Regions from separate parts of the Streptomyces sp. SS1-1 genome, predicted to be linked through region 2. Evidence: riboswitches for the same ligand, from Rfam matches in the RefSeq annotation. Region 2 holds a riboswitch; each other region holds the start of a gene.

Region 1 (9,682 bases), 1.7 Mb from region 2:
AATCCGGCGGTGCACGAGTGGGCCGACTTCCGCGAGACCGGCCATGCCCACGCCATCGGCCAGTGCCTGCTCTCGCAGCTGGACGAGGAGGCCCGCCGGGACCATCTGGACCGGCATCCCGTGCGCGCCATCACCCCCTACACGGTCCGGGACGGCCACAGCCTGCTGCGACGCCTCGACCAGGCCGGGCGCATGGCCCCTGTGACCGAACGTCAGGAGTACGCCCTCGGCACGGTGTGCGCGGCCATCCCGATCACCGTGGGCACGACGGCCGCGACGATCGCCCTGTCGCTCCCCCTCCACCAGGCCGACCGGCTGCCCTCGGCGGTGTGCCGGCTCCAGGCCGAGATCGGCCGGCTCCTGGGGTCACTCGCGCTCTCTATCAGTATCTGAAAACTCACTCCTTGTGATCTCTCGTGTACGTTCAGCAAGATTCCACCAGTGTCGGGGTCCGTCCCGGCCAGTCGAAGGCAACCGACGGGGTAGGCGATGCGCGAGTCCGTACAGGCAGAGGTCATGATGAGCTTTCTCGTCTCCGAGGAGCTCTCCTTCCGCATCCCGGTGGAACTGCGCTACGAGACCTGTGATCCCTATGCCGTGCGGCTGACGTTCCATCTGCCCGGTGATGCCCCGGTCACCTGGGCCTTCGGGCGTGAGCTGCTGGTCGACGGCGTGGGCAGGCCCTGCGGCGAGGGCGACGTACGGGTCTCCCCGGCCGGCTCCGACACCCTCGGCGATGTGCTGATCCGGCTCCAGGTCGGCCCGGACCAGGCGCTGTTCCGCTCCTCCGTGGCACCGCTCGTGGCGTTCCTGGACCGCACCGACAAGCTGGTGCCGCTCGGGCAGGAGGGGGCGCTCGCCGACTTCGACGCGCATCTCGACGAGGCGCTGGACCGCATCCTCGCCGAGGAGCAGAGCGCGGGCTGACGCACACGGTCGCCGGGTGCGGGAGTGGCGTAACGCTTCAGCGGACGTCAGGGGCGCCTCGGAGGCCCCGCCTCACCGCTTACGGCGGCGTCCGCGCCCACCCCGCCCCGTGGCCGGTGCCGGGCCCGTGACGGCCTGCCGGGGGCCCGCGGGCGCCGTACCGGGCTCGGGACGGTCGGCCGACACCACCAGCGCCGCCAGGGCCGTCGTCACCGGCACGGAGGCGACGAGGCCGATGGAACCCACCAGCGTGCGCACGATCTCCTCGGCCACCAACTCGCTGTTGGCGACCGTGCCGACGCCGCTCTGGGCGATGGAGAACAGCAGCAGCAGGGGCAGCGCGGCGCCCGCGTAGGCGAGGACGAGCGTGTTGACGACGGACGCGATGTGGTCGCGGCCGATGCGGATGCCCGCCCGGTACAGGCCGCGCCAGCCCATCGCCGGGTTGGCCTCGTGCAGCTCCCAGACGGCGGAGGTCTGGGTGACCGTCACGTCGTCGAGCACACCGAGCGAGCCGATGATGATCCCGGCCAGCAGCAGACCGCTCATGTCGATGGACGGGTACAGGCCGTGGATGAGGCCCGTGTTGTCGTCGGTGTTGCCGGTGAGCGCCGCCCAGTCCATGAACACCGAGCCGAGGACGCCGATCAGCAGGAGCGAGACCAGGGTGCCGAGGACCGCGACCGACGTGCGCGCCGAGAGGCCGTGGCACATGTAGAGCGCGATCAGCATGATGGCGCTCGCCCCCACCACCGCCACGACCAGCGGGTTCGAGCCCTGCAGGATCGCCGGCAGGATGAAGAAGTTGAGCAGCAGGAAGCTGATGGCCAGCGAGACCAGCGCCATGACGCCCCGCAGCCGTCCGACGAGTACGACGGCGACGGCGAAGATCCCGGCCAGCAAAGTGAGCGGGACGCGCCGGTTGACGTCGGCGACGGCGTACTGGAGGTCCTTGGGGGCGGACGGTTCGTAGGCGACCACGACCTCCTGGCCCTCGCTCAACTGCCGTGACTGGTCGGGCTGGACGATCTCCGTGAACGTACGGCCCTTGTCGTCCCCCGTGTCGACGCGGATGGTCGCCTTCTTGCAGGTGCCGCTCTCCTCCCGCCTGCCGGAGGAGCCCTGCGCGGCCGAGTCGCCCCCGGCCGGCGGAGCCCCGCCGGCGCCCACGTCCTTGCAGCTCAGCTCGACCACCTTGGTGACCGTGGCCTGATGGGTCTGCCGGTCGAAGCCGACACCGGTCCGCTCGTGCGCGGGGGCGCCGCCCGGCCAGAGCACGGCGAGGCCGACGACCACCGCCGCGGCGAACGGGATGAGGACGGCCGCGATGACCTTGCGCAGATGCCGGGAGACGGGAGCGGCCGGACCGTGGGAGTGGCTGTGGGAGTGCCCATGGCCGGGGCCGCGCTCGGGTCCGTGTCCGTGCCCGCCGTCGGGCCCGCCTCCTGGCGCCCCTGAACCCCGGTGCTCCGCAGGGTCGTTGTGCCGGTCGGGGTCGTCGCCCGGGCCGTGGCCGCGGCGCGGTTCGTGCGGCGGGTACGGAGGTTCATGCGTCGTGGTCACCGCCCGATCATCGCAAGAACGGTGGGGGCCCTCTGTTCACCGCGCCCGGACGGGCGCTAGCGTGGAGGCACCTTTGTACACGCGGGAGCTCGGAGCACCGGGCTGAGAGGGCGCTGACCTCCGTCCCAGCGATGTTTCACATGAAACATCGGCGGACGGACACCGCTGCGTCGACCGCCGAACCTGTTACCGGGTAATGCCGGCGTAGGGAGTAGGTCTCATGACCATCAAGGACGCGCGCACGCCTGCCTCGAACCAGGACGAATCGCCCCTGCCGGGCGAATCCTCCGCTGAGGCCGGGAAGTCCATCGGCTGGCACAAGGCGTATGTCGAGGGCTCACGCCCCGATCTGCGGGTGCCGGTCCGCCAGGTGCACCTCACCAACGGGCAGTCGGTCACGCTGTACGACACCTCGGGCCCGTACACCGATCCGGCCGCCGAGACCGACGTCCGCCGCGGGCTGCCCCCGCTGCGGGAGAACTGGATCATCGCCCGCGGGGACACCGAAGAGTACGCGGGCCGGCCGGTGCGGCCCGAGGACGACGGGATCAAGCACACCGCGCCGCGCGGAGGTCTGCGCAACCTCGACGCGGTGTTCCCGGGACGGCCGCGCCAGCCCCGGCGCAGCCGTGACGGACAGGCGGTGACGCAACTCGCGTACGCCCGCCGGGGGGAGATCACCCCCGAGATGGAGTTCGTGGCGATCCGGGAGAACGTCGACCCCGAGGTGGTCCGTGCGGAGATCGCCGCGGGGCGGGCGGTCCTGCCCGCCAACGTCAACCACCCGGAGATCGAGCCGATGATCATCGGCAAGCGGTTCCTGGTGAAGGTCAACGCCAACATCGGCAACTCGGCGGTGACGTCCTCCATCGAGGAGGAGGTCGAGAAGATGACCTGGGCGACCCGCTGGGGCGCCGACACGGTCATGGACCTCTCCACCGGCCGCAACATCCACACCACGCGCGAGTGGGTGCTGCGCAACTCGCCCGTGCCCATCGGCACGGTGCCGCTGTACCAGGCGCTGGAGAAGGTCGACGGCAAGGCCGAGGAACTGACCTGGGAGATCTACAAGGACACGGTCATCGAGCAGGCCGAGCAGGGCGTGGACTACATGACGGTCCATGCGGGCGTGCGCCTGCCGTACGTGCCGCTCACCGCGAACCGTAAGACGGGCATCGTCTCGCGGGGCGGCTCGATCATGGCCGCGTGGTGCCTGGCGCACCACAAGGAGAGCTTCCTGTACGAGAACTTCGAGGAGCTCTGCGAGATCCTCGCCGCCTACGACGTGACGTACTCGCTCGGCGACGGCCTGCGGCCGGGGTCGATCGCGGATGCCAACGACGAGGCGCAGTTCGCGGAGTTGAGGACGCTCGGGGAACTCAACACCATCGCCAAGCGGTTCGACGTCCAGACCATGATCGAGGGCCCGGGACACGTCCCGATGCACAAGATCAAGGAGAACATCGACCTCCAGCAGGAGATCTGCGAGGAGGCCCCGTTCTACACGCTGGGCCCGCTGACGACGGATGTCGCCCCGGCCTACGACCACATCACCTCGGGCATCGGCGCGGCGATGATCGCCTGGTGGGGCACGGCGATGCTCTGCTACGTGACGCCCAAGGAGCACCTGGGCCTGCCCAACCGTGACGACGTCAAGACCGGCGTCATCACCTACAAGATCGCCGCGCACGCCGCGGACCTCGCCAAGGGCCACCCGGGCGCCCAGGAGTGGGACGACGCCCTGTCCGACGCCCGCTTCGAGTTCCGCTGGGAGGACCAGTTCAACCTGGCGCTCGACCCGGACACGGCACGCGAGTTCCACGACGAGACCCTGCCGGCCGAGCCCGCGAAGACGGCCCACTTCTGCTCGATGTGCGGGCCGAAGTTCTGCTCGATGAAGATCTCCCAGGACATCCGCCGGCGCCACGGCGGCTCCCAGGACGAGATCGAGGAGGGCATGGCCCAGAAGTCCAAGGAGTTCGCGGCGGCGGGCAACAGGGTGTATCTGCCGATCGCGGACTGATCGTCCGAACTCCCGGTGTCCCTCGCGTACTTCGCGGGGGACACTGACTCCTGTGCGTGAACTGAAGAAGTGCGCCGTCATCGGGGGAATCGCGGCCGTCGTCGCCTTGACGGGCTGCAGCAGTGGCCAGGACCGGGCAGCGCCCTCCCCTCACACCGTGCCGCACCACGCCGAGGCCTCCACGGCCGGCGCGACGCCGTCGGAGCGTGCCGAGCGCGTGCCCGGGGAGACCGTGACCGAAGCCCCGGTCCTTCCCGGGGGAGAGGTCGTGGCTCAGGCCGTGAACGTCAGCGGCAACCGTGAGGTGGCCCTTCGCGGTGGCATCCAGGCCGGGACCCTGTCGATCCTCGTGAACTGCCAGGGCCGGGGCACGTTGACCGTCTCCGGGGAACCGGTCGGGATGAGCTTTCCCCTCGAATGCGTCGAGGGAGAAGTCAGCGGCACCCTCAACCAGTTGTCACAGAAGCGCGCCCGCGACCACGGCACCGTGCACGTGGCCGCCCCGTCCGGGGTCCGCTGGGCACTCACCGTGGGACGGTGACGCGAGGGGGCCAGCGGCCCGGGGCCGCGCCTCACTCCGGCTGGTGTTCCGGGCCTCCGAAGTCCGGGCTCGTGTAGTCCGGGCTCGAGAAGCGTGGGCGGTGGCCCCCGGCGGGGCCCTCGTCCGGGCTGCTGAACCCGGGGCGGCCGTAGCCGAGGTTCGGCATCCGGCCCGCCGGGGTCGACGGTGAGGTGGGGTGCAGGGCGGCGGCCGTGCCGGCGTCGGCGAGCGCGTCCCGCAGGAAGGGCAGGATGCCGCGTTCCAGCAGGGCCTCCCGCCAGGCGTCCCTGGCCAGGACCACTTCCTCGCTCAGCGCGCCGTAGGGCGTGCCGTCGAGGGCGGGCCGGTTGCGCAGGGCGGTCAGCAGGAGCCCGGCGCCGGCGACCAGGATGGCCGCCGCCGCGATGGCTCCGAAGACCCATCCGGTGGTGAGCATCGTCTGGGCGAAGGCCTGCTCGGGGTTGAACATCTTGAGGATGTATCCGACGAGCAGGAATATCGCTGCGGCGGTGCCGGCGAGGACGGGTGCCAGGACCGCGAGGACGGCGACGAGGCCGGGTCCCGCGGTCTCGGCGACCTCTCCCACGGTGGTGGCGAGTCCCATCGCGCCCCCGCCCGGCTCACCGGAGCCGGTCTCACGGGACGACGACGAAGAGCTGGACGGCGCCGGCTGGCGCAGTTCCTCACGGACCTTCACATAGTGCTGGTACTCGGTCGCCGCGGCGGCCGTGATGAGCGCGGTGGCGTTCAGCGCCATGGTGCGCAGTTGTTCGGGGTTGAGCCGCTGTCCGACAGCGGCCAGTTCCGGGCGGTGTGGGGCGGAGCGCAGCGCCTCGTCGAGGATCCGCTCGTAGTCCTGGCGGTCCTCGCTGAGCAGGTGCTGCGGAACGCTGTTCATGTGCATCCCCCGATGCTCCGTAGGGCTTGGGGCTCGCATGCCAACGAGCCGTCGGGCAGAAACGGAGGGGAGCCTGCTACGGATAAGCCGATGGTAGAGCGGTTCCGGCACACGGTGACAGGGGGTTTGCCAAAATTGGGCCCCGGTCCGCGCCTCCCTGCGCCCCCCGTGACCGGGGGACGCGTCACCGCCGAACGGTCAGATCTCCAGCGGAAGTTGCTGGACCAACAGCTTTCCGGCCATGGTCACGCCGCCGTCCATGGCGATCGCGAGGCCGTCCGCGTACACGTGCGGGCCCTCGACCAGCGGCCCGGAGTCGTCCTCGCCGTCCTCGGAGCCGACCTCGCCGAGCAGATACGGAATCGGGCTGTGGCCGTGAACGATCCGGGTGCCGCCGTACGTATCGAGCAGGGAGCGCACGGCCTGTGCGCCGCCCTCGTCACGGAAGGAGAACCGCTTGGTGAACTTGCGGAACAGGTCCCAGACCTCGTCGGCGTCGTTGCGCGTGAGCGTCTCGCGGACGGTGTCGTTGACCTCCTCGATGGACCGGCCGTAGTCGAGATAGGCGGTGGTGTCGGAGTGCACCAGCAGATGCCCGTCCACCTCCTCGACGGCGTCGAGCCGGGACATCCACTGCAGGTGGTGGTCCTGGAGGCGGTCCATGTCGGTCTTCTGCCCGCCGTTGAGCAGCCAGGCCGCCTGGAAGGTGGCGGTGCCCGCGCCCGAGTTGACGGGGGTGTCGCCGAACCGCTTGGCGCCGAGCAGCAGCAGCTCGTGGTTGCCCATGAGGGCCTTGCAGTAGCCGCCGGAGGCGGCGGCCTCCGCGGACAGCCGCATCACCAGGTCGATGACGCCGATGCCGTCGGGGCCGCGGTCGGTGAAGTCGCCGAGGAACCACAGCCGGGCGGTGCCCGCGCACCAGCTGCCGGCCGAGTCGATGAGGCCCTTCTCCTGGAGGGCGGCCGTCAGCTCGTCCAGGTAGCCGTGCACGTCACCGACGACGAACAGGGGCCCGGGGCCGTCGGTGGACTGCTGGACCGGGACGGAGACGGGCTCGACCTGCACCTGGACCGTGTCGCCGCGCTGGATGACCGGCAGGTCGCGCTCGGTGGGCGTGTAGCCCTCGGGGTACGGCTCCGGGTAGGTCTCGGCGGGAGGCGGCGGCGCCACGTCACCGGGGTGCGTGGCCTGGGCGTACGGACCGGTCTCGTGCACGTAAGCGGGCACCCGGAAGTCGCGCAACGTCGCCGTCCGCTCCACCTCGGGTCCCTGACCGGCCCCCTGAGTCATCAGACCCCTCCACCATCGCGCCGCAGCTGCACCGCTTCGGACTGCCTGGTCGCAGCGGCCCGCGGTGTCGTGCGCCCATCATAGGAATGCCGATCGCGCCATGTGATGACCCAGGGGTGGTGAATCGGAGCAGGACTCCCGTCCGGTGCGGCTTTCGCCCCGGTTGAGGGGGAAATCGCCCGCTCGACGACCGGCTCGTCACCCGCTCGACGACCACCCCGGACGCGCCCACGGACCTGTGTGCGACGCGCCCCGGGTCGGTGTCTACCGGTCCTCGGGGGACCTCGGCGGGCTGACCGTCGTACGCGGCGGGCGTCGCTGGGACGACGTGCGCACGATCAGCTCCGTCGGTATCACCTGCTGGACCGGCTGCTCCGAGTCGACCCCCTCGATGGCGTCGATGAGGAGCTGCACGACGGCCGTGCCGATGCGGCGCGGCTTGAGGGAGAGCGTGGTGATGGGCGGCTCGGTGTTCGCGTACACCGTGGATTCGCTGCAGCACACCAGAAGCAGGTCGTCCGGTACGCGCATGCCGTAGCGACGGGCGGCGGCGAGCAGATCCGTGCCGTTCGGGTCGAACAGGCCGTAGACCGCGTCGGGCCGGTCGGGCCGGGCGAGCAGTCGGTCGGCGGCGACGGCGCCCGCGCACGGGTCGTGCGCCGGGTAGGCCTCGTACACCGGGTCCTGGCCGACCCGCTCGCACCAGCGCAGATACGCGGTGGTCGACAGATGGGTGTACGTGTCGGTGGTGGTGCCGGTGAGCAGGCCGATACGGCGGGCACCGGCGTCGGCCAGGTGGTCGAGGATGCCGAGGACGGCGGCCTCGTGGTCGTTGTCGACCCAGGCGGTGACCGGCAGCGCGCCGGCCGGGCGCCCGTCGGAGACGACCGGCAGGCCCTGCCGCACCAGCTCGCTGACGACCGGGTCCTGGTCGGACGGGTCGATGACGACGGTGCCGTCGAGGGCGACGTTCGACCACACGTCGTGGCGCGAGGTCGCCGGGAGGATGACGAGGGCGTAGCCGCGGGCGAGCGCGGCCGAGGTCGCGGCCCGGGCCATCTCCGCGAAGTACGCGAACTCCGTGAAGGTGAAAGGTTCATCCCCGTACGTGGTCACCGTCAGGCCGATGAGGCCCGACTTGCCGGTACGGAGGGTGCGGGCGGCGGCCGACGGGCGGTAGCCCAGCCGGTCGGCGACCTCGCGGACATGGCGTCGGGTGGCGTCGGGGAGCCGGCCCTTGCCGTTGAGGGCGTCGGAGACGGTCGTGATGGAGACCCCGGCGGCGGCGGCCACGTCTCTGATACCCGCCCGGCTGGACCGGCCGCCCCGGCGAGAGGTTTCCGCGCGGCTCACCTGGTGCTTCCCTGCTGCTGTCATGGCGAGCCGATAGTAGGGCTCATCGGGTGGGGTAGTGCGGACGCATATGCACGCGTTGACAGACACGTTTCTGCATGGTCATCCGACGCCAATGCCCTTGGAAACCAAGAGAGTTGAACGATCCAATAGTAGGACGTGACGTGTCGGCGGGTGTGGGCCTGCCCCCTGCCCGATGTTTCGAAGAGGTCTCAACTCACCTGCACGAGGGATGCGCGCCACGGCGCGAGCTACCGGCGCATAGATATATGTGCGGCGCGCCCCTGCTTTCGTACGCCTTCGTACGACGATGCCCTGGATGGCGGCGGGATCGGGTGTGACGCGGTGGCCGGCAGCCGGACCGTCTCCCCTGTACGCATCGGAGCCGAATCCTCATAAGGTGAGGAGTATTGGAGCCGGCGGTGGTGATGGGCCGCCGGTGGTCGCGAGGAGGACTGCGGTGAGCGAGACGAGCCCCAAGCTGCGCGCCGAGCTGGAGGGGATCCCCACCTACAAGCCGGGCAAGCCCGCCGCGGCCGGTGGCCCGGTGGCCTACAAGCTGTCCTCCAACGAGAACCCCTATCCGCCGCTGCCCGGTGTGATGGAGACGGTGACGGCCAGCGCCGCGTCGTTCAACCGCTACCCGGACATGATGTGCACCGGGCTCATGAACGAGCTGTCCGAGCGCTTCGCCGTCCCGGCGTCGCACCTGGCCACGGGCACCGGCTCGGTCGGTGTCGCCCAGCAGCTCCTCCAGGCGACCTCGGGACCGGGCGACGAGGTCGTCTACGCCTGGCGGTCCTTCGAGGCGTACCCGATCATCACGCGGATCAGCGGCGCCACGCCGGTCCAGGTGCCGCTGACGCCGGGCGATGTGCACGACCTGGACGCGATGGCCGACGCGATCACCGACCGCACCCGGCTGGTCTTCGTGTGCAACCCGAACAACCCGACCGGCACGGTCGTGAGGCGGGCCGAGCTCGAGCGGTTCCTCGACCGGGTGCCCCGCGACGTCCTGGTGGTGCTGGACGAGGCGTACCGCGAGTTCATCCGCGACCCCGAGGTCCCGGACGGCGTGGAGATCTAC
Region 2 (9,682 bases):
ACATGACCGCCGATCGGCGCGGCTTCTGGGAGGAGCGCGGCTACCACAACATCGGCGACCCGTGGCGCGAGCAGCGCTACTCCTACCAGGAGGAGCCCGGGGACGGCCCAGGGCTCTGACTCCTGGCGTGGACGGGCCCAGTGGCACCGGGCCGTCAGTGGTACTGGTGCACCACCGCGTGCCCCCGGCCGCGGCCGATCATCCACTTGTTCACCGGAGTGGTGAGGACGAAGGCGACGGCCAGCGCGATCGCCAGCACCCACCAGAACAGCGGGTCGCCGAGCCCGGCGTCCATCGCGCCCGGCCACAGTACGACCACGCCGTTGTCGACCAGCTCCATCACCGCGATGGACAGGGTGTCCGCCGCCAGCGCCACCTTCACGGCGGCGCCCAGCCCGAGGCCGGCCTTCACGACGCCGCGCAGGGTGAGCGTGTAGCCGAACAGGAAGGCGAGCGCGACCGCCAGGACCAGGGTCACCACGGTGCCCCAGCCGAGCGCGGTGCCGATCACCATGCCCAGCACCTCGCCGATGGCGCACCCGGTGAGGCAGTGCAGGGTGGCCCGGACGGCGGTCTCCCACCCACCGCCGGCGGTCATGCCCTCGTGATGGTGATGACCGTGTGACGCGTGCGCTTCGTGTTCCATGACGCCCCCTGACGCGTGGTTCCGTCTCTCGCTCCACCGGAACCACATACCCCCTGGGGGTATTCCCCATCCGGGTCAGCCGTCGCGGAGTTTCTTCAGCCGCTCCACGTCCGCCGCGTGCCCTTCCTTGCCGCCGGGCGTCTCGATGATCAGCGGGACGCCCGCCGTCGCCGGGTGGGTCATCAGCGCGCGGAACGGGTCCTCGCCGATGTGCCCCGCGCCGATGTTCTCGTGCCGGTCCTTGTGCGCGCCGACGACGTCCTTGGAGTCGTTGGCGTGGATCAGCTTCAGCCGGCCCTCACCGACCGTGTCCACCAGCAGGTCCAGGGTCTGGTGCATCCCGGAGGGGCCGGTGAGGTCGTGGCCGGCCGCGTAGATGTGACAGGTGTCCAGGCAGACGCCGAGCATCGGATGGGCGTCCAGGGCCTCGAAGTACGGCCCGAAGTCCCAGGTCCGCGAGCACAGCGAGGAGCCCTGCCCGGCGGTGGACTCCAGCAGCAGGAACGGGTCGTCGTCGTGGGTCAGCTCGTCCAGCAGCGGCAGCAGGTGCTCGCGGACCTGCCGCAGGGCCACCGAGCGGTCCCTGCCGCCGGTCGCGCTGCCCGTGTGCACGACCACGCCGAGCGCCCCGATCTCCCGGCCGCGCCGCAGCGAGTGCCGCAGCGACTCCACGGACCGCTCGACGGTCGCCTCGGTGTGCGAGCCGAAGTTGATCAGGTAGGGGGCGTGCACGTACGCCGGTATCTCCTCGGCGGCGCAGGCCGCGCGGAACTCCTCGTCCTGGCGCGGGTTGCCGGGCGGGGTCGCCCAGCCGCGGGGGTTGGCGACGAAGACCTGGACCGTCTCGGCCTTCAGGTCGCGGGCGTAGGAGAGACCGACGGAGCTGAGGCCGCCGGCCACCGGGACATGACCGCCGACGGGGTTGCGGGAGGGGCCGGGGAGGGGGGTGCCGGAGGGGCGGGGGAGGGGGGTGCCGGACTGCTTGCTTCTCACCCGTCCAGGGTGTCATGCGGCGGGAACGGCCCGGTCACCCGGCCGTCCCGCCGCCCGATCAGCGGCCTCACCTGATCGTGATGGTGATCGTCGACCCCTTCGGCGCCTTGTCGCCGCCCTTCACGGACTGCTTCTTGACCGTGTCCCCGAACAGGCCGAGCAGCCCGCGGTTTTCGTCGACCTCGAAGCCGGCGGCCTGCAGCTGGTCCTTGGCGTCGTCGACGCTGTCACCGACCACGTCCGGGACCTCGATCATCTCGGGGCCCTTGGAGAGGGTCAGCGTCACGGTGTCGCCCTCGGCCGCCTGCGCGCCCTCGCCGGGCGACTGCCGGGCGACGCGGCCCGCGTCGAACTCGGAGTTGACCCGGGCGGGTGCGATCTTGACCTTCAGACCGGCCTCCTGGAGCTCGGCCCGCGCGTCCTCCACACTCTCGCCGGTGACGTCCGGGATGTCGACCGGGCTGCCCTTGCTGACGGTGAGCGCGACCGCGGCACCCGAGCGGACGGTGGAGCCGTCGCCGGGGGACGAGGAGATCACGGAGCCGCGCGCGACCTCGTCGTCGAACTCGCGCGTCACCATGCCCGGCTCCAGGCCGCGCTCCTTCAGCGCGGCCCGCGCCTCGGCGAGCGGGCGGTCCCGCAGGTCGGGCACCTTCACCGTCTTCGGGCCGAGGGAGACGACCAGGTCCACGGCGTCGTTCTGCCGGATGCGGGCGCCCGGCTTCGGGTCCGTGCTGACGACCGTGCCGCGGTCGAAGGTGTCGCTGTACGCGCGCCGCACCTTGCCGACGTCGAGCCCGTCCTGCTCCAGCCGGTCCCGGGCCTGCGCCTCGGTCTTCGACAGCAGCGGCGGCACCTCGGTGAACTGGCCGGAGTTGATGTACCAGATGCCCCCGCCCAGGCCCAGGGCCAGCAGCACGGCGGCCACCACGACCAGCGGGCTGCGCGGCCGGCGCGGGCCCCGCGCGCGGGGCGGCCCGGTGGGCGGGGGCGGCGGCATCTCCAGCCGGCTGGTGCGGTGCACGGGCTCGTCCCCGTCGACCGGCAGCGGCCGGGCCACGGTCAGCCCGCGCGGGATCACGCTCGTGCGGTCGTCGGCGTTGTCATGCCCGTCGGACAGGGCCTGCGGGGGCATCGCGTCCAGTTGCTCGTCGGTGAGCGCCGCGCGCGCCACACGGGCCTGCGCGAGCAGGGCCACGGCGTCGTACGGACGGACCTCCGGGGTGCGGGCGGTGGCGGAGGCGACCAGCTCGTCGAGCTCGTAGGCCAGGCCCGGCACCACCGCGGAGGGCGGCGGGACGTCGTCGTGCAGATGCTTGTAGAGCACCACGGCGGGGGAGTCCCCGTCATGCGGCTTCTCGCCGGTCAGCATCTCGTACAGGACGACACCGCACGCGTACACGTCGACACGGGCGTCGGCCGCGCCCGGCTGCTCCATCTGCTCGGGCGCGAGGTACGAGACGGTGCCGAGGACGGCCCCGGTGGTGCTGGTCACGGTGTCCACCGAGCGCACCAGGCCGAAGTCGGCGACCTTGACCCGGCCGTCGTCCCCTATCAGGACGTTCTCCGGCTTCATGTCCCGGTGCACGAAGCCCGCGCGGTGGGCGGCGCCGAGCGCGGCGAGCACCGGCTCCAGGATGTCGAGCGCGGCCCGCGGCTGGAGCGCCCCGCGCTCGCGCAGGACGTCCCGCAGGGTGCAGCCCGCGATGTACTCCATCGCGAGATAGACGTACGACCCGTCGGTGCCCTGGTCGAAGACCTGGACCACGTTCGGATGGGCCAGCCGGGCGACGGACTTCGCCTCCCGGATGAACCGCTCGACGAACGCCCCGTCCGCCGCCAGCGCCGGATGCATCACCTTGAGCGCGAGCACGCGGTCGAGGCGGGTGTCCAGGGCCCGGTAGACCGTGGCCATCCCGCCGACCGCGATCCGCGCGTCCACGCGATAGCGGCCGTCGAGCACCTGCCCGACCAGAGGGTCCTGAAGGGTCGTATCCACGCAGGTGAGTGTACGAGCCGTCACCGACACCCCGTCCGGTCCGGCCGGGATCGGGGCGGGACTGCGACCGTCCTGTGACGGACGACTCAGCCTCCGGATGCCTTCATCGAACGTACGTTCAGAAAGCCGGCCGTTCCGGATCCAGCCGGGCCAGGCCGTCCACCGGGGAGGACGCCTCGGCGAAGTGCCTCCGGGGGATCCGGCCCGCCCGGCGCGCCAGCCGGCCCGCCTCGACCGCGTGCCGCATCGCGTCGGCCATCAGCACCGGCTCCTGGGCCCGCGTCACCGCCGAGGCGAGCATCACGCCCGCACAGCCCAGCTCCATCGCGAAGGCCGCGTCCGAGGCCGTCCCGGCCCCCGCGTCCAGGATCACCGGCACGCGCGCGTGCTCCACGATCAGCTGGAAGTTGTGCGGGTTGCGGATGCCGAGCCCGGAGCCGATGGGGGAGCCCAGCGGCATGATCGCCGCGCACCCGGCGTCCTCCAGCTTCCGCGCCAGTACCGGATCGTCGTTGGTGTACGGCAGCACCGTGAACCCGTCGTCCACCAGCGTCTCCGCCGCGTCCAGCAGTTCGACCGGGTCCGGCAGCAGGGTCCGCTCGTCGGCGATGACCTCCAGCTTGACCAGGTCCGTGCCGAGCGCCTCGCGCGCGAGGCGGGCCGTCAGCACCGCCTCGCCCGCCGTGAAGCACCCCGCGGTGTTCGGCAGCACCCGGATGCCGAGCCGGTCGAGGACGGAGAGGACCGAGCCGTGCACCGACGGGTCCACCCGCCGCATCGCGACGGTCGTCAGCTCCGTCCCGGACGCCACCAGCGCCCGCTCCAGGACGTCCAGGCTGGGCGCCCCGCCCGTGCCCATGATCAGCCGGGAGCCGAGGGACAGGTCCCCGAGGAGGAGAGGGTCGTCGGCCATGGGTCAGCCTCCTTGGACGGCGGTCAGGACCTCGACGCGGTCGCCCTCGCGCAGCGGCGTCGACGGCCACTGCGCGCGCGGGACGACGGTCTCGTTGAGGGCGGCGGCCACCCCGGAGGGGGCCGCCGTGAGCAGCCGGACGGCGGCGTCGAGCGCGGTGCCGGGGTCGACACGGCGCCGCTCCCCGTTGAGCGAGATGTTCATGCCGGCTGCTCCTGGGGGACGGCGGCGAACCGCAGCGGAGTGAAGTCGCGGGCCGCGTCCGGCAGTTCACCGGTGGCCAGGACATGCGCGAGGACGTCGCCGGTGACCGGCGCCAGCAGCACGCCGTTGCGGTGGTGACCGGTGGCCAGCAGCAGCCCGTCGAGGGCGGTCGGGCCGAGCAGCGGCGCGTTGTCGGGGGAGGCCGGGCGCAGGCCCGCCCGGGTCTCGGTCAGCGGCAGCTCGGTGATGCCGGGCACCAGCTCGTGGGCGTCGCGCAGCAGCTCGTACACGCCGCCCGCGGTCACCGTCGTGTCCCAGCCCAGCTCCTCGCTCGTCGCCCCGACGACCAGCTCCCCGCTCTCGCGCGGCACCAGGTACACCTGGCTGCCCCGGACCATCGCGCGCACGGTACGGCTCAGGAACGGCGCGAGGCCCCTCGGCACGGTCAGCCGCAGCACCTGCCCCTTCACGGGCCGCACGGGCGGCCGTACGTCGTCCGGGACGCCCGCGAGCCGGCCGCTCAGGCTGCCCGCCGCGAGGACCACCCGGTCCGCGCGCAGCGCCGTGCCGTCCGTGGTGGTGACCCCCGCCGCCCGGTCCGCCGTGAGGTCCAGGCGCTCGGCCCAGGCCCGGTGGAAGGTCACACCGGCGCGCTCGCACGCCTCCAGCAGCGCCCCGGCCAGCCGCCGGGGGTCGATCTGGTGGTCGCCGTCCACCCGCAGCCCGCCGCGCACACCGGGCGCGAGCATCGGCTCCAGACGCCGGCATTCCCGGCCGGTCAGCCACGCGGAGTCCAGCCCCGAACGGGTCTGCAGGGCGTGCAGCTCCCGCAGGTGGGCGCGGTCGTCCGCGTCCAGGGCGACGGCGAGCGTGCCGCAGCGGCGATAGCCGAGGGCGTGCCCGGTGAGGTCGGTCAGCTCGGCCGCGAAGTCCGGGTAGCGGCGGGCCGATTCGAGGGTGAGCCCCAGCAGCGTCTGCTCGCCGTAGTGGAGTTCGGTGACGGCGGCCAGCATCCCGGCCGCCACCTGGGCGGCCCCGCCGCCCGGCTCCGGGTCCACCACGGACGTGGCGAACCCGCGTTGCGCGGCCCGCCACGCCGTGACCAGGCCGATGATCCCGCCCCCGACGACGAGGACGTCTGACGTACGTGAGGACATGGGCGTCCAGCCCCTCCCTTCGCCGGCATGACCCGGATCAGGTTCGTACGGTCGGAGGCCGCCAGCCTCCCTCTCAGCCCGGTGCGTCCGGGCTCCCGCGAGTGCTCTACGGTGGCCACCCTAGCCCGCAGCCCCAGGTATCGGTAAGGGAGCCTCCCCGCATGGCCCGCTCGCTCGACGGTCTCGTCCTCGCCCCCGTCGCCGACCAGGCGCCGGGGCAGGTGGGGACGCGCACCCGGTTCACCTACCACGAGCGGGACGGCGTGGTCTGGGCCGAGTACACCGGCGGCGACGTCGTGCGCGGGCACCTTGTCGGCACCCGGGACGGCGACCGGCTGGACTTCCGGTACGTGCAGCTCAAGCGGGACGGCACGACCTCCTCGGGCCACTGCGTGTCCACGGTGGGCGAACTCCCCGACGGGCGCGTGCGCCTGACGGAGACCTGGGAGTGGGAGTCGCAGGCGGGCAGCGGCACCAGTGTCGTCGAGCAGGTGCCCGCGTCCTGACGGCGGTACGGCGGAGAAGGCGCCGGGCGTACAACCGTCGGAGATCCGCGAGGGTCCAACCGGAGAAGGGCCGTTCCCCCGGAAGGCGCCGTCCGCCTCCCGCGTCCCAGCAGAGGATGTCTCCATGCCGACACTCCCGTACCACCGCCGCGCCTCCCGTGCCGTCGCCGGCGCCCTCGGCGCCGCCGGCCTGATCGTGCTGGCCGCGGCTCCCGCCGCCTTCGGCGAGGAAGCCGAACCCGACCTGGTCCTCGGAGGCGTCGAGCCGGTCCATGGGCTGCGGCCGGGGGACACGTTCGACCTGCCGGTCACCGTGGCGAACAAGGGCACCGTGACCGCCGAGAAGGCGTGGGTCTCCTACTCCGTCACCCGGGGGCTCGATTTCGTGGACGTCCCCTCCAACTGCCGTGTGCAGCACGTCAGGTCCTACGACGAGATGCCCGAGTACTGGACCGCGACGTGCGCGTACGACCAGCCGGTGGAGCCGGGCGCCGTCCTCACGCCCGAGAAGCCTCTCCGGGTCAAGGCACTGGACCGCGCCTACAACGACAGGCTGCGGCTGCGGATCGGGTACGGGTCCGCCCCGTCGGACGACGAGAACGGGGAGCCGTCGGAGCAGGGGACCGCGCCGGCCGTGGGACTGGTCGAGGGGCCGGCCGGGGGCGCGGGTTCCGCGCAGTACGTCCGCGTGCCGGTCACCACCGTCAACACGGCCGACCAGCAGGTGACGGGTACCGCGTTGAGCGGGAAGGTCGGCGACACGGTGACGATGAAGGTGGCGTTCGCCAACGCCGGGCCCGCCTGGCTCCTGGAGGAGGACGGGGTGTCGGGCGTCCAGATCCTGATCAGGCTTCCCGCCGGAACCTCGGTCGTCAAGCGCGACTACTACTGCCACGACAAGGGCGGGACGTATCACTGCCCCTCGCACTTCGGTCTGAACATGGAGGAGGACGCCCACCTGGCCTACACGTTCAAGCTGAGGATCGACAAGCGGATCGCCGGCGCCAAGGGCTCGATCGCGCTGAGCCCCGAACACCGCTCGTTCGACCCCGACAGGTCCAACGACAAGGCCGACATCACGCTGGACGTGACGGGCGGAGGGACGACCGGCTCGACGGGTGGCTCGACAGGCGGCTCGGCGGGTGGCACGGCCGGCGGGTCGACGTCGACCGGTGGCGCCGGAACCACGGGGGGCGGCGAACTGGCGGACACCGGCTCCTCGACGCTGCCCCTCACGGGCGTGGCCGCCGCGGTGGTGGTCGCGGGTGCGGGCACGCTCGCCGTCGCGCGCCGCGGGCGGGGCCGGAACCCGAGCTGACGACGAGTGTCTATGGTGATCGGGTGAGCGAGCCAACCACCCAGTCACCGCGGTCCGTGGTCGTCGCCGGCGCCGGCATGGCCGGTGTGCAGACGGCGGTCGCCCTGCGGGAGAAGGGCTTCGCCGGGACGATCACCCTGATCGGCGCCGAGGCCCACCAGCCCTACGACCGCCCGCCCCTGTCCAAGGCCGTGCTGCTCGGCACGGCCGAGGGCTCCGCGTTCGACGTCGACTTCGAGGCGCTCGGCGTCGAACTCCGCCTCGGCTGCGAGGTGCTGGGCGTCCGCACCGCCGACCGCGTCCTGGACACCGAGACCGGGCCCGTCCCGTACGACGTGCTGGTCCTCGCCACCGGTGCCGAACCCCTGCGGCTGCCCGGCACCGAGGGCGTCCCCGGCGTGCACCTGCTGCGCACCCTGGACGACGCCGAACGGCTGCGCCCGGTGCTCGCCCGGCAGCACGACGTCGTGGTCGTCGGCGCCGGCTGGATCGGCGCCGAGTTCACCACCGCCGCCCGCGAGGCCGGCTGCGCGGTCACCGTCGTGGAGGCCGCCGAACGGCCGCTCGCGGGCGCCCTGCCCGCCGAGGTCGCCGCGCCGATGGCCGCCTGGTACGCGGACAGCGGTGCCGTCCTGCGCACCGGCACGCGCGTGGAGCGCGTCGAGGCCGGAGCGGTCGTCCTGGACGACGGCACGCGCGTGCCCGCCGGCGCCGTCGTCGTCGGCATCGGGGCCCGGCCCGCCACCGCCTGGCTCACCGGCTCGGACATCGCGCTCGGCGCGCACGGCGAGGTGCTGGCCGACGACCGGCTGCGCACCTCGGCGCCGGACGTGTACGCGGTCGGCGACTGCGCCTCCTTCCCCTCCGGGCGCTACGGCGAGCGGCTGCTGGTCCACCACTGGGACAACGCCCTCCAGGGGCCGCGCACGGTCGCCGCCGGCATCCTCGGCGAGACCACCGCGCGCTACGACCCCGTGCCCTACTTCTGGTCCGAGCAGTTCGGCCGGTTCGTGCAGTACGCCGGACACCACCCGGGCGCCGACACCCTGCTGTGGCGCGGCGACCCGGCGGGCCCCGCCTGGTCGGTGTGCTGGCTGCGGGAAGGGCGGCTGGCCGCCCTCCTGGCGGTGGGCCGGCCCCGGGACCTCGCCCAGGGACGGCGGCTGATCGAGGCGGGCACACCGATGGACGCCTCGCTGCTGGCCGACCCCGCGCGGCCCCTGAAGGCGGCGACGGCGTGACGCTCCGGGGCGCGGCGGCGCCCGGCCGGACCGGCCTGACTTCCGACTGTCGGTGCCAGATGGCAGGCTTGTTCCCGTGACCGAGATTGACGCAAAGATCGATGCTCTCGTCCCCGCCTGGCTCACCCTTCCCGACATCGCCGAGATGCTCGGCGTCGAGGTGACCCGTGTCCGGCAGCTGGTCAAGGAGGGCCAGCTCATCGCCGTACGCCGGGGTGAGAACCGCGCGCTGCACGTCCCCGCCGCCTTCATCGACGGGGACAAGGTCGTCAAGGGCCTGACCGGGACCCTGACGCTCCTGCGGGACGACGGCTTCACCGACGAAGAGATGCTGGAGTGGCTCTTCACTCCCGACCCCTCCCTGCCCGGCACGCCCGCGCAGGCCCTCAGCGAGAACCGCGGCACGGAGGTGAAGCGCCGCGCCCAGGCGCTCGCCGTCTGACCCGACCGCACCCGGCCCGTCCGGCCGGACCCGCGCCGCGGACGACACGCGGCCCGGAACACCGGCCGGCGGGCGTACGCCCGGGGCGCGGCATCCGCATCGCGCGCCCCGCGGCGCACCCGTGCCCTCCACAGGACCCCCGCGGTGCACCCGTGCCCTGCGCAGGACCCCGGCGGAGGGCCCCGGGTACCGTGCCAGGCGTCCGGCACCCGTCCGGACCCCGGCACCACCGACCCCAGGGGGCCCCGCATGTCCGACACCGC
Region 3 (9,682 bases), 3.3 Mb from region 2:
AATTACTTACGGCCTCGTCGCCCACCTCGGCAGTGCACACATGCTCTGCTCTGGTGCTGAGACGTGCCACACCGTGGGCTCCAGGGCTTGCTCTGGAGCGAACACACCAGCACTGTGACGTGTGGTGGTGTGACGGCAAGGGCGGTGAAAGGTCGGCAGCGCAGCAGGGCGTCGGCGTCCGCCGATCGCGCTGACCTGGTCAGACATGCCCACATCTTCTAAGCACCAGTCCCAGGGCCATGATCTACCGATGGATGAGTACGCGTGGCCTACGGGTCCTGAGGTGCCCGCCGCGGACTTGGTGCGGAGCAGTTGGGAGGCAACCGTCGCGGCCCTGCCTATAGAGGCCCGGGTCACCGGAGAGGTCATCGGTCGCCGGCCCTTCGGCGTCTTCATACGGATAGTCGGCGTGCCGCACGCCGTAGCGCTGGCGGAGATCACGGCCATGCCGCAGGGGATGGACCTCCCGGCCCTGGGCACCTTCGTCAGTGGGGCGGTCTACTGGCACACCGCACATAACCACCAGGTCAAGGTCCGGCTCGACGAGTGGCAGGCGGCCGACGAGTGATCGCTGCTGGGCCGTCCCTGGGCCGTGCGAGGTTGGCCGACGATGACAGACGGCACCCGTGGGTGACCGCCCCCACCCCGCTCCGGCCTGGGCATCCAGAGTTGATCTGCCACACTGGAAGGGTTATGCCTGCACCCGGAGAACTCACATTCGTCGCCCCGCGCGGAGCCAAGAAGCCGCCGCGGCATCTTGCCGATCTCACGCCCGGTGAGCGCAAGGACGCCGTCGCCGCGATCGGCGAGAAGCCGTTTCGTGCCAAGCAGCTCTCGCAGCACTACTTCGCGCGGTACGCGCACGATCCGGAGCAGTGGACCGACATCCCCGCCGGGTCCCGCGCCAAGCTGCGGGAGGAGCTGTTTCCCGAGCTGATGAGCGTCGTGCGGCATCTGTCGACCGACGAGGGGACCACGCGCAAGACGCTGTGGCGGCTGTTCGACGGGACGCTCGTGGAGTCCGTGCTGATGCGGTACCCGGACCGGGTCACCATGTGCATCAGTTCGCAGGCCGGGTGCGGGATGAACTGCCCCTTCTGCGCGACCGGCCAGGCCGGCCTCGACCGGAATCTGTCCACCGCCGAGATCGTCCATCAGATCGTCGACGGGATGCGGGCGCTCCGGGACGGGGAGGTTCCCGGGGGGCCGGCCCGGCTGTCCAACATCGTCTTCATGGGGATGGGTGAGCCGCTCGCCAACTACAAGCGTGTCGTCGGGGCCATCCGGCGGCTCACCGATCCGGAGCCGGACGGGCTGGGGCTCTCGCAGCGGGGGATCACCGTCTCGACCGTCGGGCTCGTGCCTGCCATTCACCGGTTCGCCGATGAGGGGTTCAAGTGCCGGCTCGCCATCTCGCTGCACGCCCCCGACGACGAGCTGCGCGACACCCTCGTCCCCGTGAACACGCGGTGGAAGGTGCGGGAGGTGCTGGACGCCGGGTGGGAGTACGCGGCCCGGTCCGGTCGCCGGCTGTCCATCGAGTACGCGCTCATCCGGGACATCAACGACCAGGCCTGGCGTGGTGACCGGCTCGGGCGGCTGCTCAAGGGCAAGCCCGTGCATGTGAATCTGATTCCGCTGAACCCGACGCCGGGATCGAAGTGGACCGCCTCGCGGCCCGAGGACGAGAAGGCGTTCGTCGAGGCCATCGCCGCGCACGGTGTGCCGGTGACGATCCGGGACACCCGTGGTCAGGAGATCGACGGGGCGTGTGGTCAGCTCGCCGCCACCGAGCGGTAGTCTGACCGGCGTCAACACATCTGCATATTCCGACAGGGGAGCGCCACAGCGCTGAGAGTGCGGCACCGGCCGCAGACCCTCCGAACCTGGCCCAGGTCATTCTGGGTAGGGAGATCGGTCATCACTCGAGCTGTTGCGCCCTGCCCGAGCCCCTCCCCGGGGCCACGGGCAGGGCCGCGTCTCTTCCTGGTCACTCCAGGAGGAATCAAGTGGGCATCACCAAGAAGGTCACGGTCCTGGCCGTTGGGCTGGGGCTCGTCACGCTGGCCGGCTGCGGGTCGTCCGACGGCTCCGGCGACGGCAGCGGCAGCGGCGGCGGTTCCCGGACCGTCACCCTCGTCAGCCACAACTCGTGGGCCGTGTCCAAGGACGTCCTCGCCGCCTTCGAGAAGCAGTCCGGCTACAAGGTCCGGGTCCTCAAGGACGGCGACGCCGGGCAGGCCGTCAACAAGGCCGTCCTGACCAAGGACAACCCCCAGGGCGACGTCTTCTTCGGCGTCGACAACACCCTGCTGTCCCGGGCCCTCGACAACGGCCTGTTCCAGTCGTACGAGGCCAAGGGCTCCGGCAAGGTCGCGCCTGAGTTCCGGGTCGACCAGGACAAGCACCGCGTCACCCCCGTCGACACCGGCGACGTCTGCGTCAACTACGACAAGGCGTACTTCAGCGAGCACAAGCTCACCCCGCCGACCTCGTTCGACGACCTGGTCAAGCCCGCGTACAAAGACCTCCTCGTCACCGAGAACGCCTCGACCTCCTCGCCCGGCCTGGGCTTCCTGCTCGGCACCGCCGCCAAGTACGGCGACGACGGTTGGCAGGACTACTGGAAGAAGCTGAAGGCCAACGGCGTCAAGGTCGTCGACGGCTGGGAGCAGGCGTACAACGAGGAGTTCTCCGGTTCCGCCGGCGGCAAGAAGGCCAAGGGTGACCGGCCGCTCGTCGTCTCGTACGCCTCCTCGCCGCCCGCCGAGGTGATCTACGCCGACCCGCGGCCCTCGGACGCGCCGACGGGGGTCGTGGAGGGCACCTGCTTCCGGCAGGTCGAGTACGCCGGTCTGCTCAGCAACGCCAAGAACGCCGAGGGCGGCAAGGCGCTGATCGACTTCCTGCTGTCCGAGACGTTCCAGGCCGACATGCCGATGAACATGTTCGTGTACCCGGTGCGCGAGGGCGCCCAGGTGCCGAAGGAGTTCACCGAGTACGGGCCGGCGGCGAAGAACCCCGAGACCATGGAGCCGGCGAAGATCGCCGCCCACCGTGACGACTGGGTCAAGTCGTGGACCTCGCTCGTCCTCAGGTAAAGGGGCGCCGTACGCGGGGCGCGGCGGCGCGGCTCGGTCTCGTGGCCGTGCCCGTCGCGTTCTTCGCGGTCTTCTTCGCCTACCCGGTCGCCGCGATCGTCGCGCGCGGCCTGCACGTCGACGGGGTGTGGCGGTTCGGGCGGCTGTGGGACGTGCTCGGGCAGTCCGACATCCGGCACGTGCTGTGGTTCACCACCTGGCAGGCCCTCGCCTCCACCGCGCTCACCCTGCTGATCGCGCTGCCCGGCGCCTATGTCTTCGCCCGCTTCGACTTCCCCGGCAAACAGGTCCTGCGGGCCGTGGTGACCGTGCCGTTCGTGCTGCCCACGGTCGTCGTCGGCACGGCGTTCCTCGCGCTCGTCGGCCGCGGCGGGCTGCTGGACGAACTGTGGGGCGTACGGCTGGACACCACCGTGTGGGCGATCCTGCTCGCGCACGTCTTCTTCAACTACGCCGTCGTCGTACGGACGGTGGGCGGTCTGTGGGCCCAGCTGGACCCCCGGCAGGAGGAGGCCGCCCGGATGCTCGGGGCGTCCCGCTGGACCGCCTGGCGGACCGTCACGCTGCCGGCGCTCGGGCCCGCCGTGGCCGCCGCCGCGCTCATGGTCTTCCTGTTCACCTTCACGTCCTTCGGCGTGGTCCAGATCCTCGGCGGTCCGGCCTTCTCCACCCTGGAGGTCGAGATCTACCGGCAGACCTCCGAGATCTTCGACCTGTCCACGGCCGCCGTGCTGACGATCGTGCAGTTCGCGGCTGTCGGCTCGATCCTCGCCGTGCACGCGTGGACCGTACGGCGGCGGGAGAGCACCCTGCGGCTCGTCGACGCGGCCCGGACGGCGCGGCGGCCGCGCGGGGCCGGGCAGTGGGCGCTGCTGGCCGGTGTCCTGGCCGTCATCGCCGTCCTTCTGCTGCTGCCGCTGGCCGTGCTGGTGCGGCGGTCGCTGGACGCACCCCGCTTCGGCTACTACCGGGCGCTCACCGAGTCCGACGGCGGGGTCTTCCTCGTCGCGCCGATCGAGGCGATCGGCAACTCCCTCCAGTACGCCGTCGTCGCCACCCTCATCGCCGTGCTGGTCGGCGGGCCGGCGGCGGCCGCGCTGAGCCGGCGGGACGCGGGCCGGTTCGTCCGGGGCTTCGACGCGCTGCTGATGCTGCCGCTCGGGGTGTCCGCGGTGACCGTCGGGTTCGGGTTCCTGATCTCCCTGGACGAGCCGCCGCTCGATCTGAGGAGCAGCTGGATCCTGGTGCCGCTCGCGCAGGCGCTGGTCGGGGTGCCCTTCGTCGTGCGGACGATGCTGCCCGTGCTGCGGGCCGTCGACGACCGGCTGCGGGAGGCCGCCGCGGTGCTCGGCGCCTCGCCCTGGCGGGTGTGGCGGGAGATCGACCTGCCGATGGTGCGCCGGGCGCTGCTGATCGCGGCCGGGTTCGCGTTCGCGGTGTCGCTCGGCGAGTTCGGCGCGACCGTGTTCATCGCGCGCCCCGACAACCCGACGCTGCCGGTCGCGGTGGCCCGGCTGCTGGGACGCGCGGGGGACCTCAACTACGGCCAGGCGATGGCCCTTTCGACGGTGCTGATGGTGGTGTGCGCGGTGGCGCTCCTGGTGCTGGAGCGGCTGCGCACCGACCGGACGGGGGAGTTCTAGATGCTGCTGAGCCTGACGGGCGCGACGGTCCGCTTCGGCGGGCGGGCGGTGCTCGACGCCGTCGACCTGGACGTCGCCGAGCACGAGATCGTGTGCGTGCTGGGGCCGAGCGGCAGCGGCAAGTCGACGCTGCTGCGGGCCGTGGCGGGGCTGCAGTCCCTGGACGCCGGCCGGGTGACGCTGGACGGGCGCGACCAGGCCGGGGTGCCCGCGCACCGGCGGGGTGTCGGCCTGATGTTCCAGGACCACCAGCTGTTCCCGCAGCGGGACGTCGGCGGCAACGTGGCGTTCGGCGCCCGGATGCACGGGGCGTCCCGGCGTGAACAGGCCGAGCGGGTGAGCGAGTTGCTGGAGCTGGTCGGGCTGCCGGGTGCCGCCGGGCGGGCCGTCGCCTCGCTGTCCGGCGGGGAGCAGCAGCGGGTGGCGCTGGCCCGTGCCCTCGCGCCCCGGCCGCGGCTGCTGATGCTGGACGAGCCGCTGGGGCAGCTCGACCGCTCGCTGCGGGAGCGCCTGGTGGTCGAACTGCGCGAGCTGTTCGGGAGGTTGGGCACCACCGTGCTGGCCGTCACCCACGACCAGGGGGAGGCGTTCGCGCTGGCCGACCGGGTGGTGGTGATGCGGGACGGCGGGATCGCGCAGACCGGGACGCCGCTCGAGGTGTGGCAGCGCCCGGCGGACGCGTTCGTGGCCCGCTTCCTCGGCTTCGACAACGTGGTCGAGGGCACGGTGGCCGGTGAGGCCGCGGACACCCCCTGGGGCAAGCTCCCGGTCGACGGGAACGCCGCACAGGGCATCCGGACCCTGCTCGTCCGGCCCGCCGGCGTGCGGCTCGTCGCGCCCGACGAGGGACTGCGCTGCACGGTCGCCGCGCGGACGTTCCGGGGCACGCACGTCGCCCTGCGGTTGCAGCCGGAGGACGCGCCGCGTCTGGAGGCGGCCTGCGCGCTGCGGGAGGCGCCGGAGGTCGGGGACGTGGTGGGCGTGGAGTTCGACGCGGCGGAAATCGTGGTGCTCGGCTGATCATCCGGACCGTAGGGTGCGGGCATGACGCTGCTCGCACATGATCGCTACTGCGACGAGATAGATCACCAGGTCGGTCTGCTGAGGGCGGTGGTGACCTCCGGTGCCGATCTGTCGGCCACCGTGCCGACCTGCCCCGACTGGTCGCTGGAGCAGCTCGTCCGGCACACGGGGGAGGCCCTGCGCTGGGTGGAGCTGATGGTGCGGACACGCGCCGCGGAGGAGATCCCGGAGGAGACCGTGCCGGGCGCCCAGGGGCCCGACGCGCAGGGCGACCCCGCCGCGCTCGACGCCTGGCTGGCGGAGACCGGCGACATGCTCGTCGGCACGCTGCGGGAGGCCGGTCCGGACACCGGCGTGTGGTCGTGGGCCGGGATCCCCACCTCCGGCTTCTGGGCCCGCCGCATGACGCACGAACTCACCGTCCACCGCGCCGACGCCACGCTGGCCGCCGGTCTGCCGTACGAGGTGGCGCCGGAGATCGCGGCCGACGCGATCGACGAGTGGCTGGAGATCGTGCAATGGGCGCAGCGGACCATCCCCGACGACCCCTCGCGCGAGCTGCGCAGGCCCGGCGCGAGCATCCATCTGCACGCCACCGACCCCGTGCCCGGCGTCGACGCCGAGTGGTTCGTCGACCTGGACGGGGAGGCGATCGAGTGGCGGCGCGGCCACGAGAAGGCGACGGTCGCGCTGCGCGGCACGCTCACCGACGTCCTGCTGGCGTTCTACCGCCGACTGCCGCTGGACGACGCCCGGTTGGAGGTCCTCGGCGAGCGGGAGCTGCTGGAGTTCTGGCTGGAGCGGGCGACGTTCGGCTGAGGCCCGCGCCCGGCAACGACTGCGGCCCGCCCCCGGGGACGGGGACGGGCCGCAGCGGTGTCACGGAAGGGCCGGATCAGCCCTCGCTCTTGGCCCCACGGCGACGCAGGCCGAAGAAGACCGCGCCACCGCCGACGGCGACCAGCGCGACCGCGACGCCCGCGATCAGACCGGTGTTGGAGTTCGCACCGGTCTCGGCCAGGTTGGAGTCACCGGCCGCCGGGGAGGGGGCGTTCTCCGCAGGAGCGGTGGACGCGCTCTCGGAGGGAGCCGGGGTCTCGGTCTCCTCGGCCGGGGTCGAGGCGGAGTCCGACGGCGTCGGCGACGGCGTGTCCGACGGAGCCGGGGGCGTCGTCTCGTCCTTCTTGCAGGCGGTGGACGGCGTCGTCAGGTTCGGCTTGATGTCCTTGTCGACGTAGCCGGCGGCCTTGACGTGCACGCGGTACTCGGCGTTCGGCTTCCAGTCCTCGGCGAAGGTGATGGTGACACCCTCGCGCGAGCCCTTGACCACCTGCTCGCCGACCTTCTCGAGGTCGGCGCCGTTGTTCTGCAGGAACACGGTGACCGTCGCAGGGACACCGCTGGGGTCCTTGTCGGTGACCGTGATGACGCCCTTGTCGCCGTCGCACTTGGCTTCGGCGGAGAATTCACTGATGTCGCACGCGAGCGCGTTGCCCGCGACGGAGAGGGCCAGTGCGGCCGAGGCGGACGCCACGCCCAGGGCCCGCACGGAGCGTGCGACAGTACGGCGGTTTATGGACACGTTTGTCCTTACGGGAGTTACACCACTGAGGGGGGTTGGAAGGAAGCGGTGACGGGACATCACCGTTCCCGTGAGACTCACAGATTTATAAGCGTCGCATAAGCACTGTCAACGCATATGCAGACTACAGGCGTTGGCTTTGCCCTCTTATTAACCGAGGAGACGTTTCAGGGCCTCCGGCGCCTCGTCGATCCGGTCGACCAGGGCGATCCGCGTCTCCATCGACCGGTCGCGCGCGAGCGACTGGAGCAACGGCCACACGGGCAGGTGCTCGGTCCAGTGCGCCCGGTCCACCAGGACCATCGGCGTGGGCTCGCCGCGCGACTCGTAGTAGTTGGGCGTCGCGTTGTCGAAGACCTCCTGGACGGTGCCGGCGGCCCCGGGCAGGAAGACGACACCCGCCGTGGACCGCGCCAACAGGCCGTCCTCGCGGGTGGCGTTGGAGAAGTACTTGGCGATGTGGGAGGCGAAGGGGTTCGGCGGCTCATGGCCGTAGAACCAGGTCGGGATGCCGACCGAGCGGCCGCCGCGGGGGAGGCGGGCCCGCACCTCGAAGGCGACCGACGCCCACTCGGTGACGGACGGCGTGAACCCCGGCGCCTTGCCGAGCAGCCGCAGCGCGTCGCCCAACTCCTCGTCGCCGTACGGGGCGAGGAAGGCGCCGAGGTTGGCCGCCTCCATCGCGCCGGGACCGCCGCCGGTGGCGACCGTCAGACCGGCGCGCGCCAGTTCCCGGCCGAGCCGGACGGCGCCCTCGTACTCCGGCGTGCCGCGGCGCATCGCGTGCCCGCCCATCACGCCCACCACCCGGGCGCCGGTGAGGAGTTCGTCCAGGGCGTCGGACACGGCGTCGTCGTGGAGCGCCCGCAACGTCGAGGCGTACACGTCCCGGTCGGCCTTCGTGCGCTGGAGCCAGGCGTAGGCGCGGGCGTCCGGTGTGGCCTCGTAGCCGTCGGCCAGGGACGCGAACAGCTCGTCCGGCGTGTAGACATGACCCCGGTAGGGGTCGAAGGGCAGGTCCGGGACGGGCGGGAAGACCAGGGCGCCCTCGGCGCGCACCTTGGCGGCCGCGTCCTCACGCATCGGGCAGCCGAGGAAGACCGCGCCGGCCGCGCCGGTGGTGAGCAGTTCGCGCGTACGGTCCGTCAGATCGACGGCCTGCACCCGGAACCCGGCGAGGGAGCCGCGCGCCGAGACGATCGCGTCGAACTCCTCCAGCGTCTCTATCTCATGGTCGTCGTGGTGGGCCGCATGGGCGGGCATCGTCTGCACCCGCCCATGCTAGGTCGTGTCCGCAAAGTCCCGCCTGCCGCCCGGCGCCCGGCACGCTCCCCCAAGCTCTTCGAGCAGGGGGGACCCCCAGAGCACGCACCGGAAACACCGCTCGGCCCGCCCTACGGGCGAACAACGGGACTTTGCGGACACGACCTTAGGCCGCCCGGACATCGGTCATCCCTCGACGGCCGCCGGGTCCATCCACACGATTTCCCAGGTGTGCCCGTCGAGGTCGTCGAAGGCGCGGCCGTACATGAAGCCCATGTCCTGGACCTTGTCCGAGGCGGTGCCGCCGGCCGTGACGGCCTTCTCCACCAGCTCGTCGACCTTGGCGCGGCTCTCCGCGCTCAGACAGATCAGGACCTCGCTGGTCGTGGTGGCGTCCGCGATCTCCTTCTTGGTGAAGGTCGCGTAGAACGGCTTGGTCAGCAGCATCGCGACGATGGTGTCGCTGATCACGACCGAGGCCGCGTTGTCGTCGCTGAACTGCGGGTTGATCGAGTAGCCCAGCTCCGTGAAGAACTTCTTCGACGCGTCGAGGTCGTTCACGGGCAGGTTCACGAAGATCATCTGCTGGTACGCGGGGGCGGTCATCGGGGTCTCTCCCATCGGTTCGTCGCTGTTCGGTGAGGTAGACCCGGGGGTCCCACGGAACTCATCGCCGCCCGGGGGCCTTTTTCCGGGCGGCGCGCTCAGCGGGACAGGGGCAGCGCGGCCAGCCCGGCCACGACCAGGGTCAGCGGGCCGAAGACGGCGAGCAGCGCACCGGCGCGCAGGGCCGCCGCGGCGCGTAGCGTCCCCGCCGGGGCGCCGAGCCGCAGCAGGGCCGCCGTGGTGCCGGCGCGGTCCTGCCGGGCCTCGACGGCGGCCGTGAGCAGCGTGGCCACGGCGCAGCCGGTGACCACGGCGGCGCCCAGCGCGGTGAGCGGACCGAAGGAACCCGCGTCCGGCAGCGGTGTCATGGCGTACGCGGCCGAGGCCACCGCGCACAGGACGCCGAGGGGGCGCCCGATCCGCGTGGCCTCCGCCATCAGGCCGCGGCCCGCCAGCAGCCGCAG

What was found. A riboswitch is a leader RNA that binds a small molecule or an ion and turns the genes downstream of it on or off. The one in region 2 is predicted to bind thiamine pyrophosphate.
Region 1: it holds a riboswitch for thiamine pyrophosphate, as region 2 does, so the genes downstream of both, thiC (phosphomethylpyrimidine synthase ThiC) here and thiO (glycine oxidase ThiO) in region 2, are expected to answer to the same signal.
Region 3: it holds a riboswitch for thiamine pyrophosphate, as region 2 does, so the genes downstream of both, F8R89_RS25495 (thiamine ABC transporter substrate binding subunit) here and thiO (glycine oxidase ThiO) in region 2, are expected to answer to the same signal.

What each region holds. Positions count from the first base shown of each region.
Region 1 covers NZ_WBXN01000004.1:3,604,505-3,614,186, reverse strand. The annotation lists gene F8R89_RS17810 (IclR family transcriptional regulator) at 1-393, shown strand, start outside; gene F8R89_RS17805 (SsgA family sporulation/cell division regulator) at 490-927, shown strand; gene F8R89_RS17800 (YibE/F family protein) at 1,000-2,490, opposite strand; TPP riboswitch at 2,562-2,718, shown strand; gene thiC (phosphomethylpyrimidine synthase ThiC) at 2,711-4,513, shown strand; gene F8R89_RS36770 (hypothetical protein) at 4,566-5,054, shown strand; gene F8R89_RS17785 (hypothetical protein) at 5,086-5,958, opposite strand; gene F8R89_RS17780 (metallophosphoesterase) at 6,151-7,242, opposite strand; gene F8R89_RS17775 (LacI family DNA-binding transcriptional regulator) at 7,507-8,619, opposite strand; gene hisC (histidinol-phosphate transaminase) at 9,056-9,682, shown strand, end outside.
Region 2 covers NZ_WBXN01000004.1:1,891,556-1,901,237, reverse strand. The annotation lists gene F8R89_RS09850 (sulfite oxidase-like oxidoreductase) at 1-119, shown strand, start outside; gene F8R89_RS09845 (DUF4396 domain-containing protein) at 155-646, opposite strand; gene F8R89_RS09840 (deoxyribonuclease IV) at 722-1,639, opposite strand; gene pknB (Stk1 family PASTA domain-containing Ser/Thr kinase) at 1,707-3,638, opposite strand; gene F8R89_RS09830 (thiazole synthase) at 3,757-4,551, opposite strand; gene thiS (sulfur carrier protein ThiS) at 4,555-4,755, opposite strand; gene thiO (glycine oxidase ThiO) at 4,752-5,912, opposite strand; TPP riboswitch at 5,910-6,021, opposite strand; gene F8R89_RS09815 (hypothetical protein) at 6,074-6,418, shown strand; gene F8R89_RS09810 (hypothetical protein) at 6,543-7,736, shown strand; gene F8R89_RS09805 (NAD(P)/FAD-dependent oxidoreductase) at 7,793-8,977, shown strand; gene F8R89_RS09800 (Rv2175c family DNA-binding protein) at 9,054-9,419, shown strand; gene thiE (thiamine phosphate synthase) at 9,669-9,682, shown strand, end outside.
Region 3 covers NZ_WBXN01000004.1:5,213,670-5,223,351, forward strand. The annotation lists gene F8R89_RS36860 (hypothetical protein) at 410-568, shown strand; gene rlmN (23S rRNA (adenine(2503)-C(2))-methyltransferase RlmN) at 694-1,800, shown strand; TPP riboswitch at 1,825-1,930, shown strand; gene F8R89_RS25495 (thiamine ABC transporter substrate binding subunit) at 2,010-3,101, shown strand; gene F8R89_RS25500 (ABC transporter permease) at 3,077-4,744, shown strand; gene F8R89_RS25505 (ABC transporter ATP-binding protein) at 4,745-5,764, shown strand; gene F8R89_RS25510 (maleylpyruvate isomerase family mycothiol-dependent enzyme) at 5,789-6,586, shown strand; gene F8R89_RS25515 (LAETG motif-containing sortase-dependent surface protein) at 6,663-7,316, opposite strand; gene F8R89_RS25520 (LOG family protein) at 7,500-8,621, opposite strand; gene F8R89_RS25525 (VOC family protein) at 8,799-9,218, opposite strand; gene F8R89_RS25530 (hypothetical protein) at 9,317-9,682, opposite strand, start outside.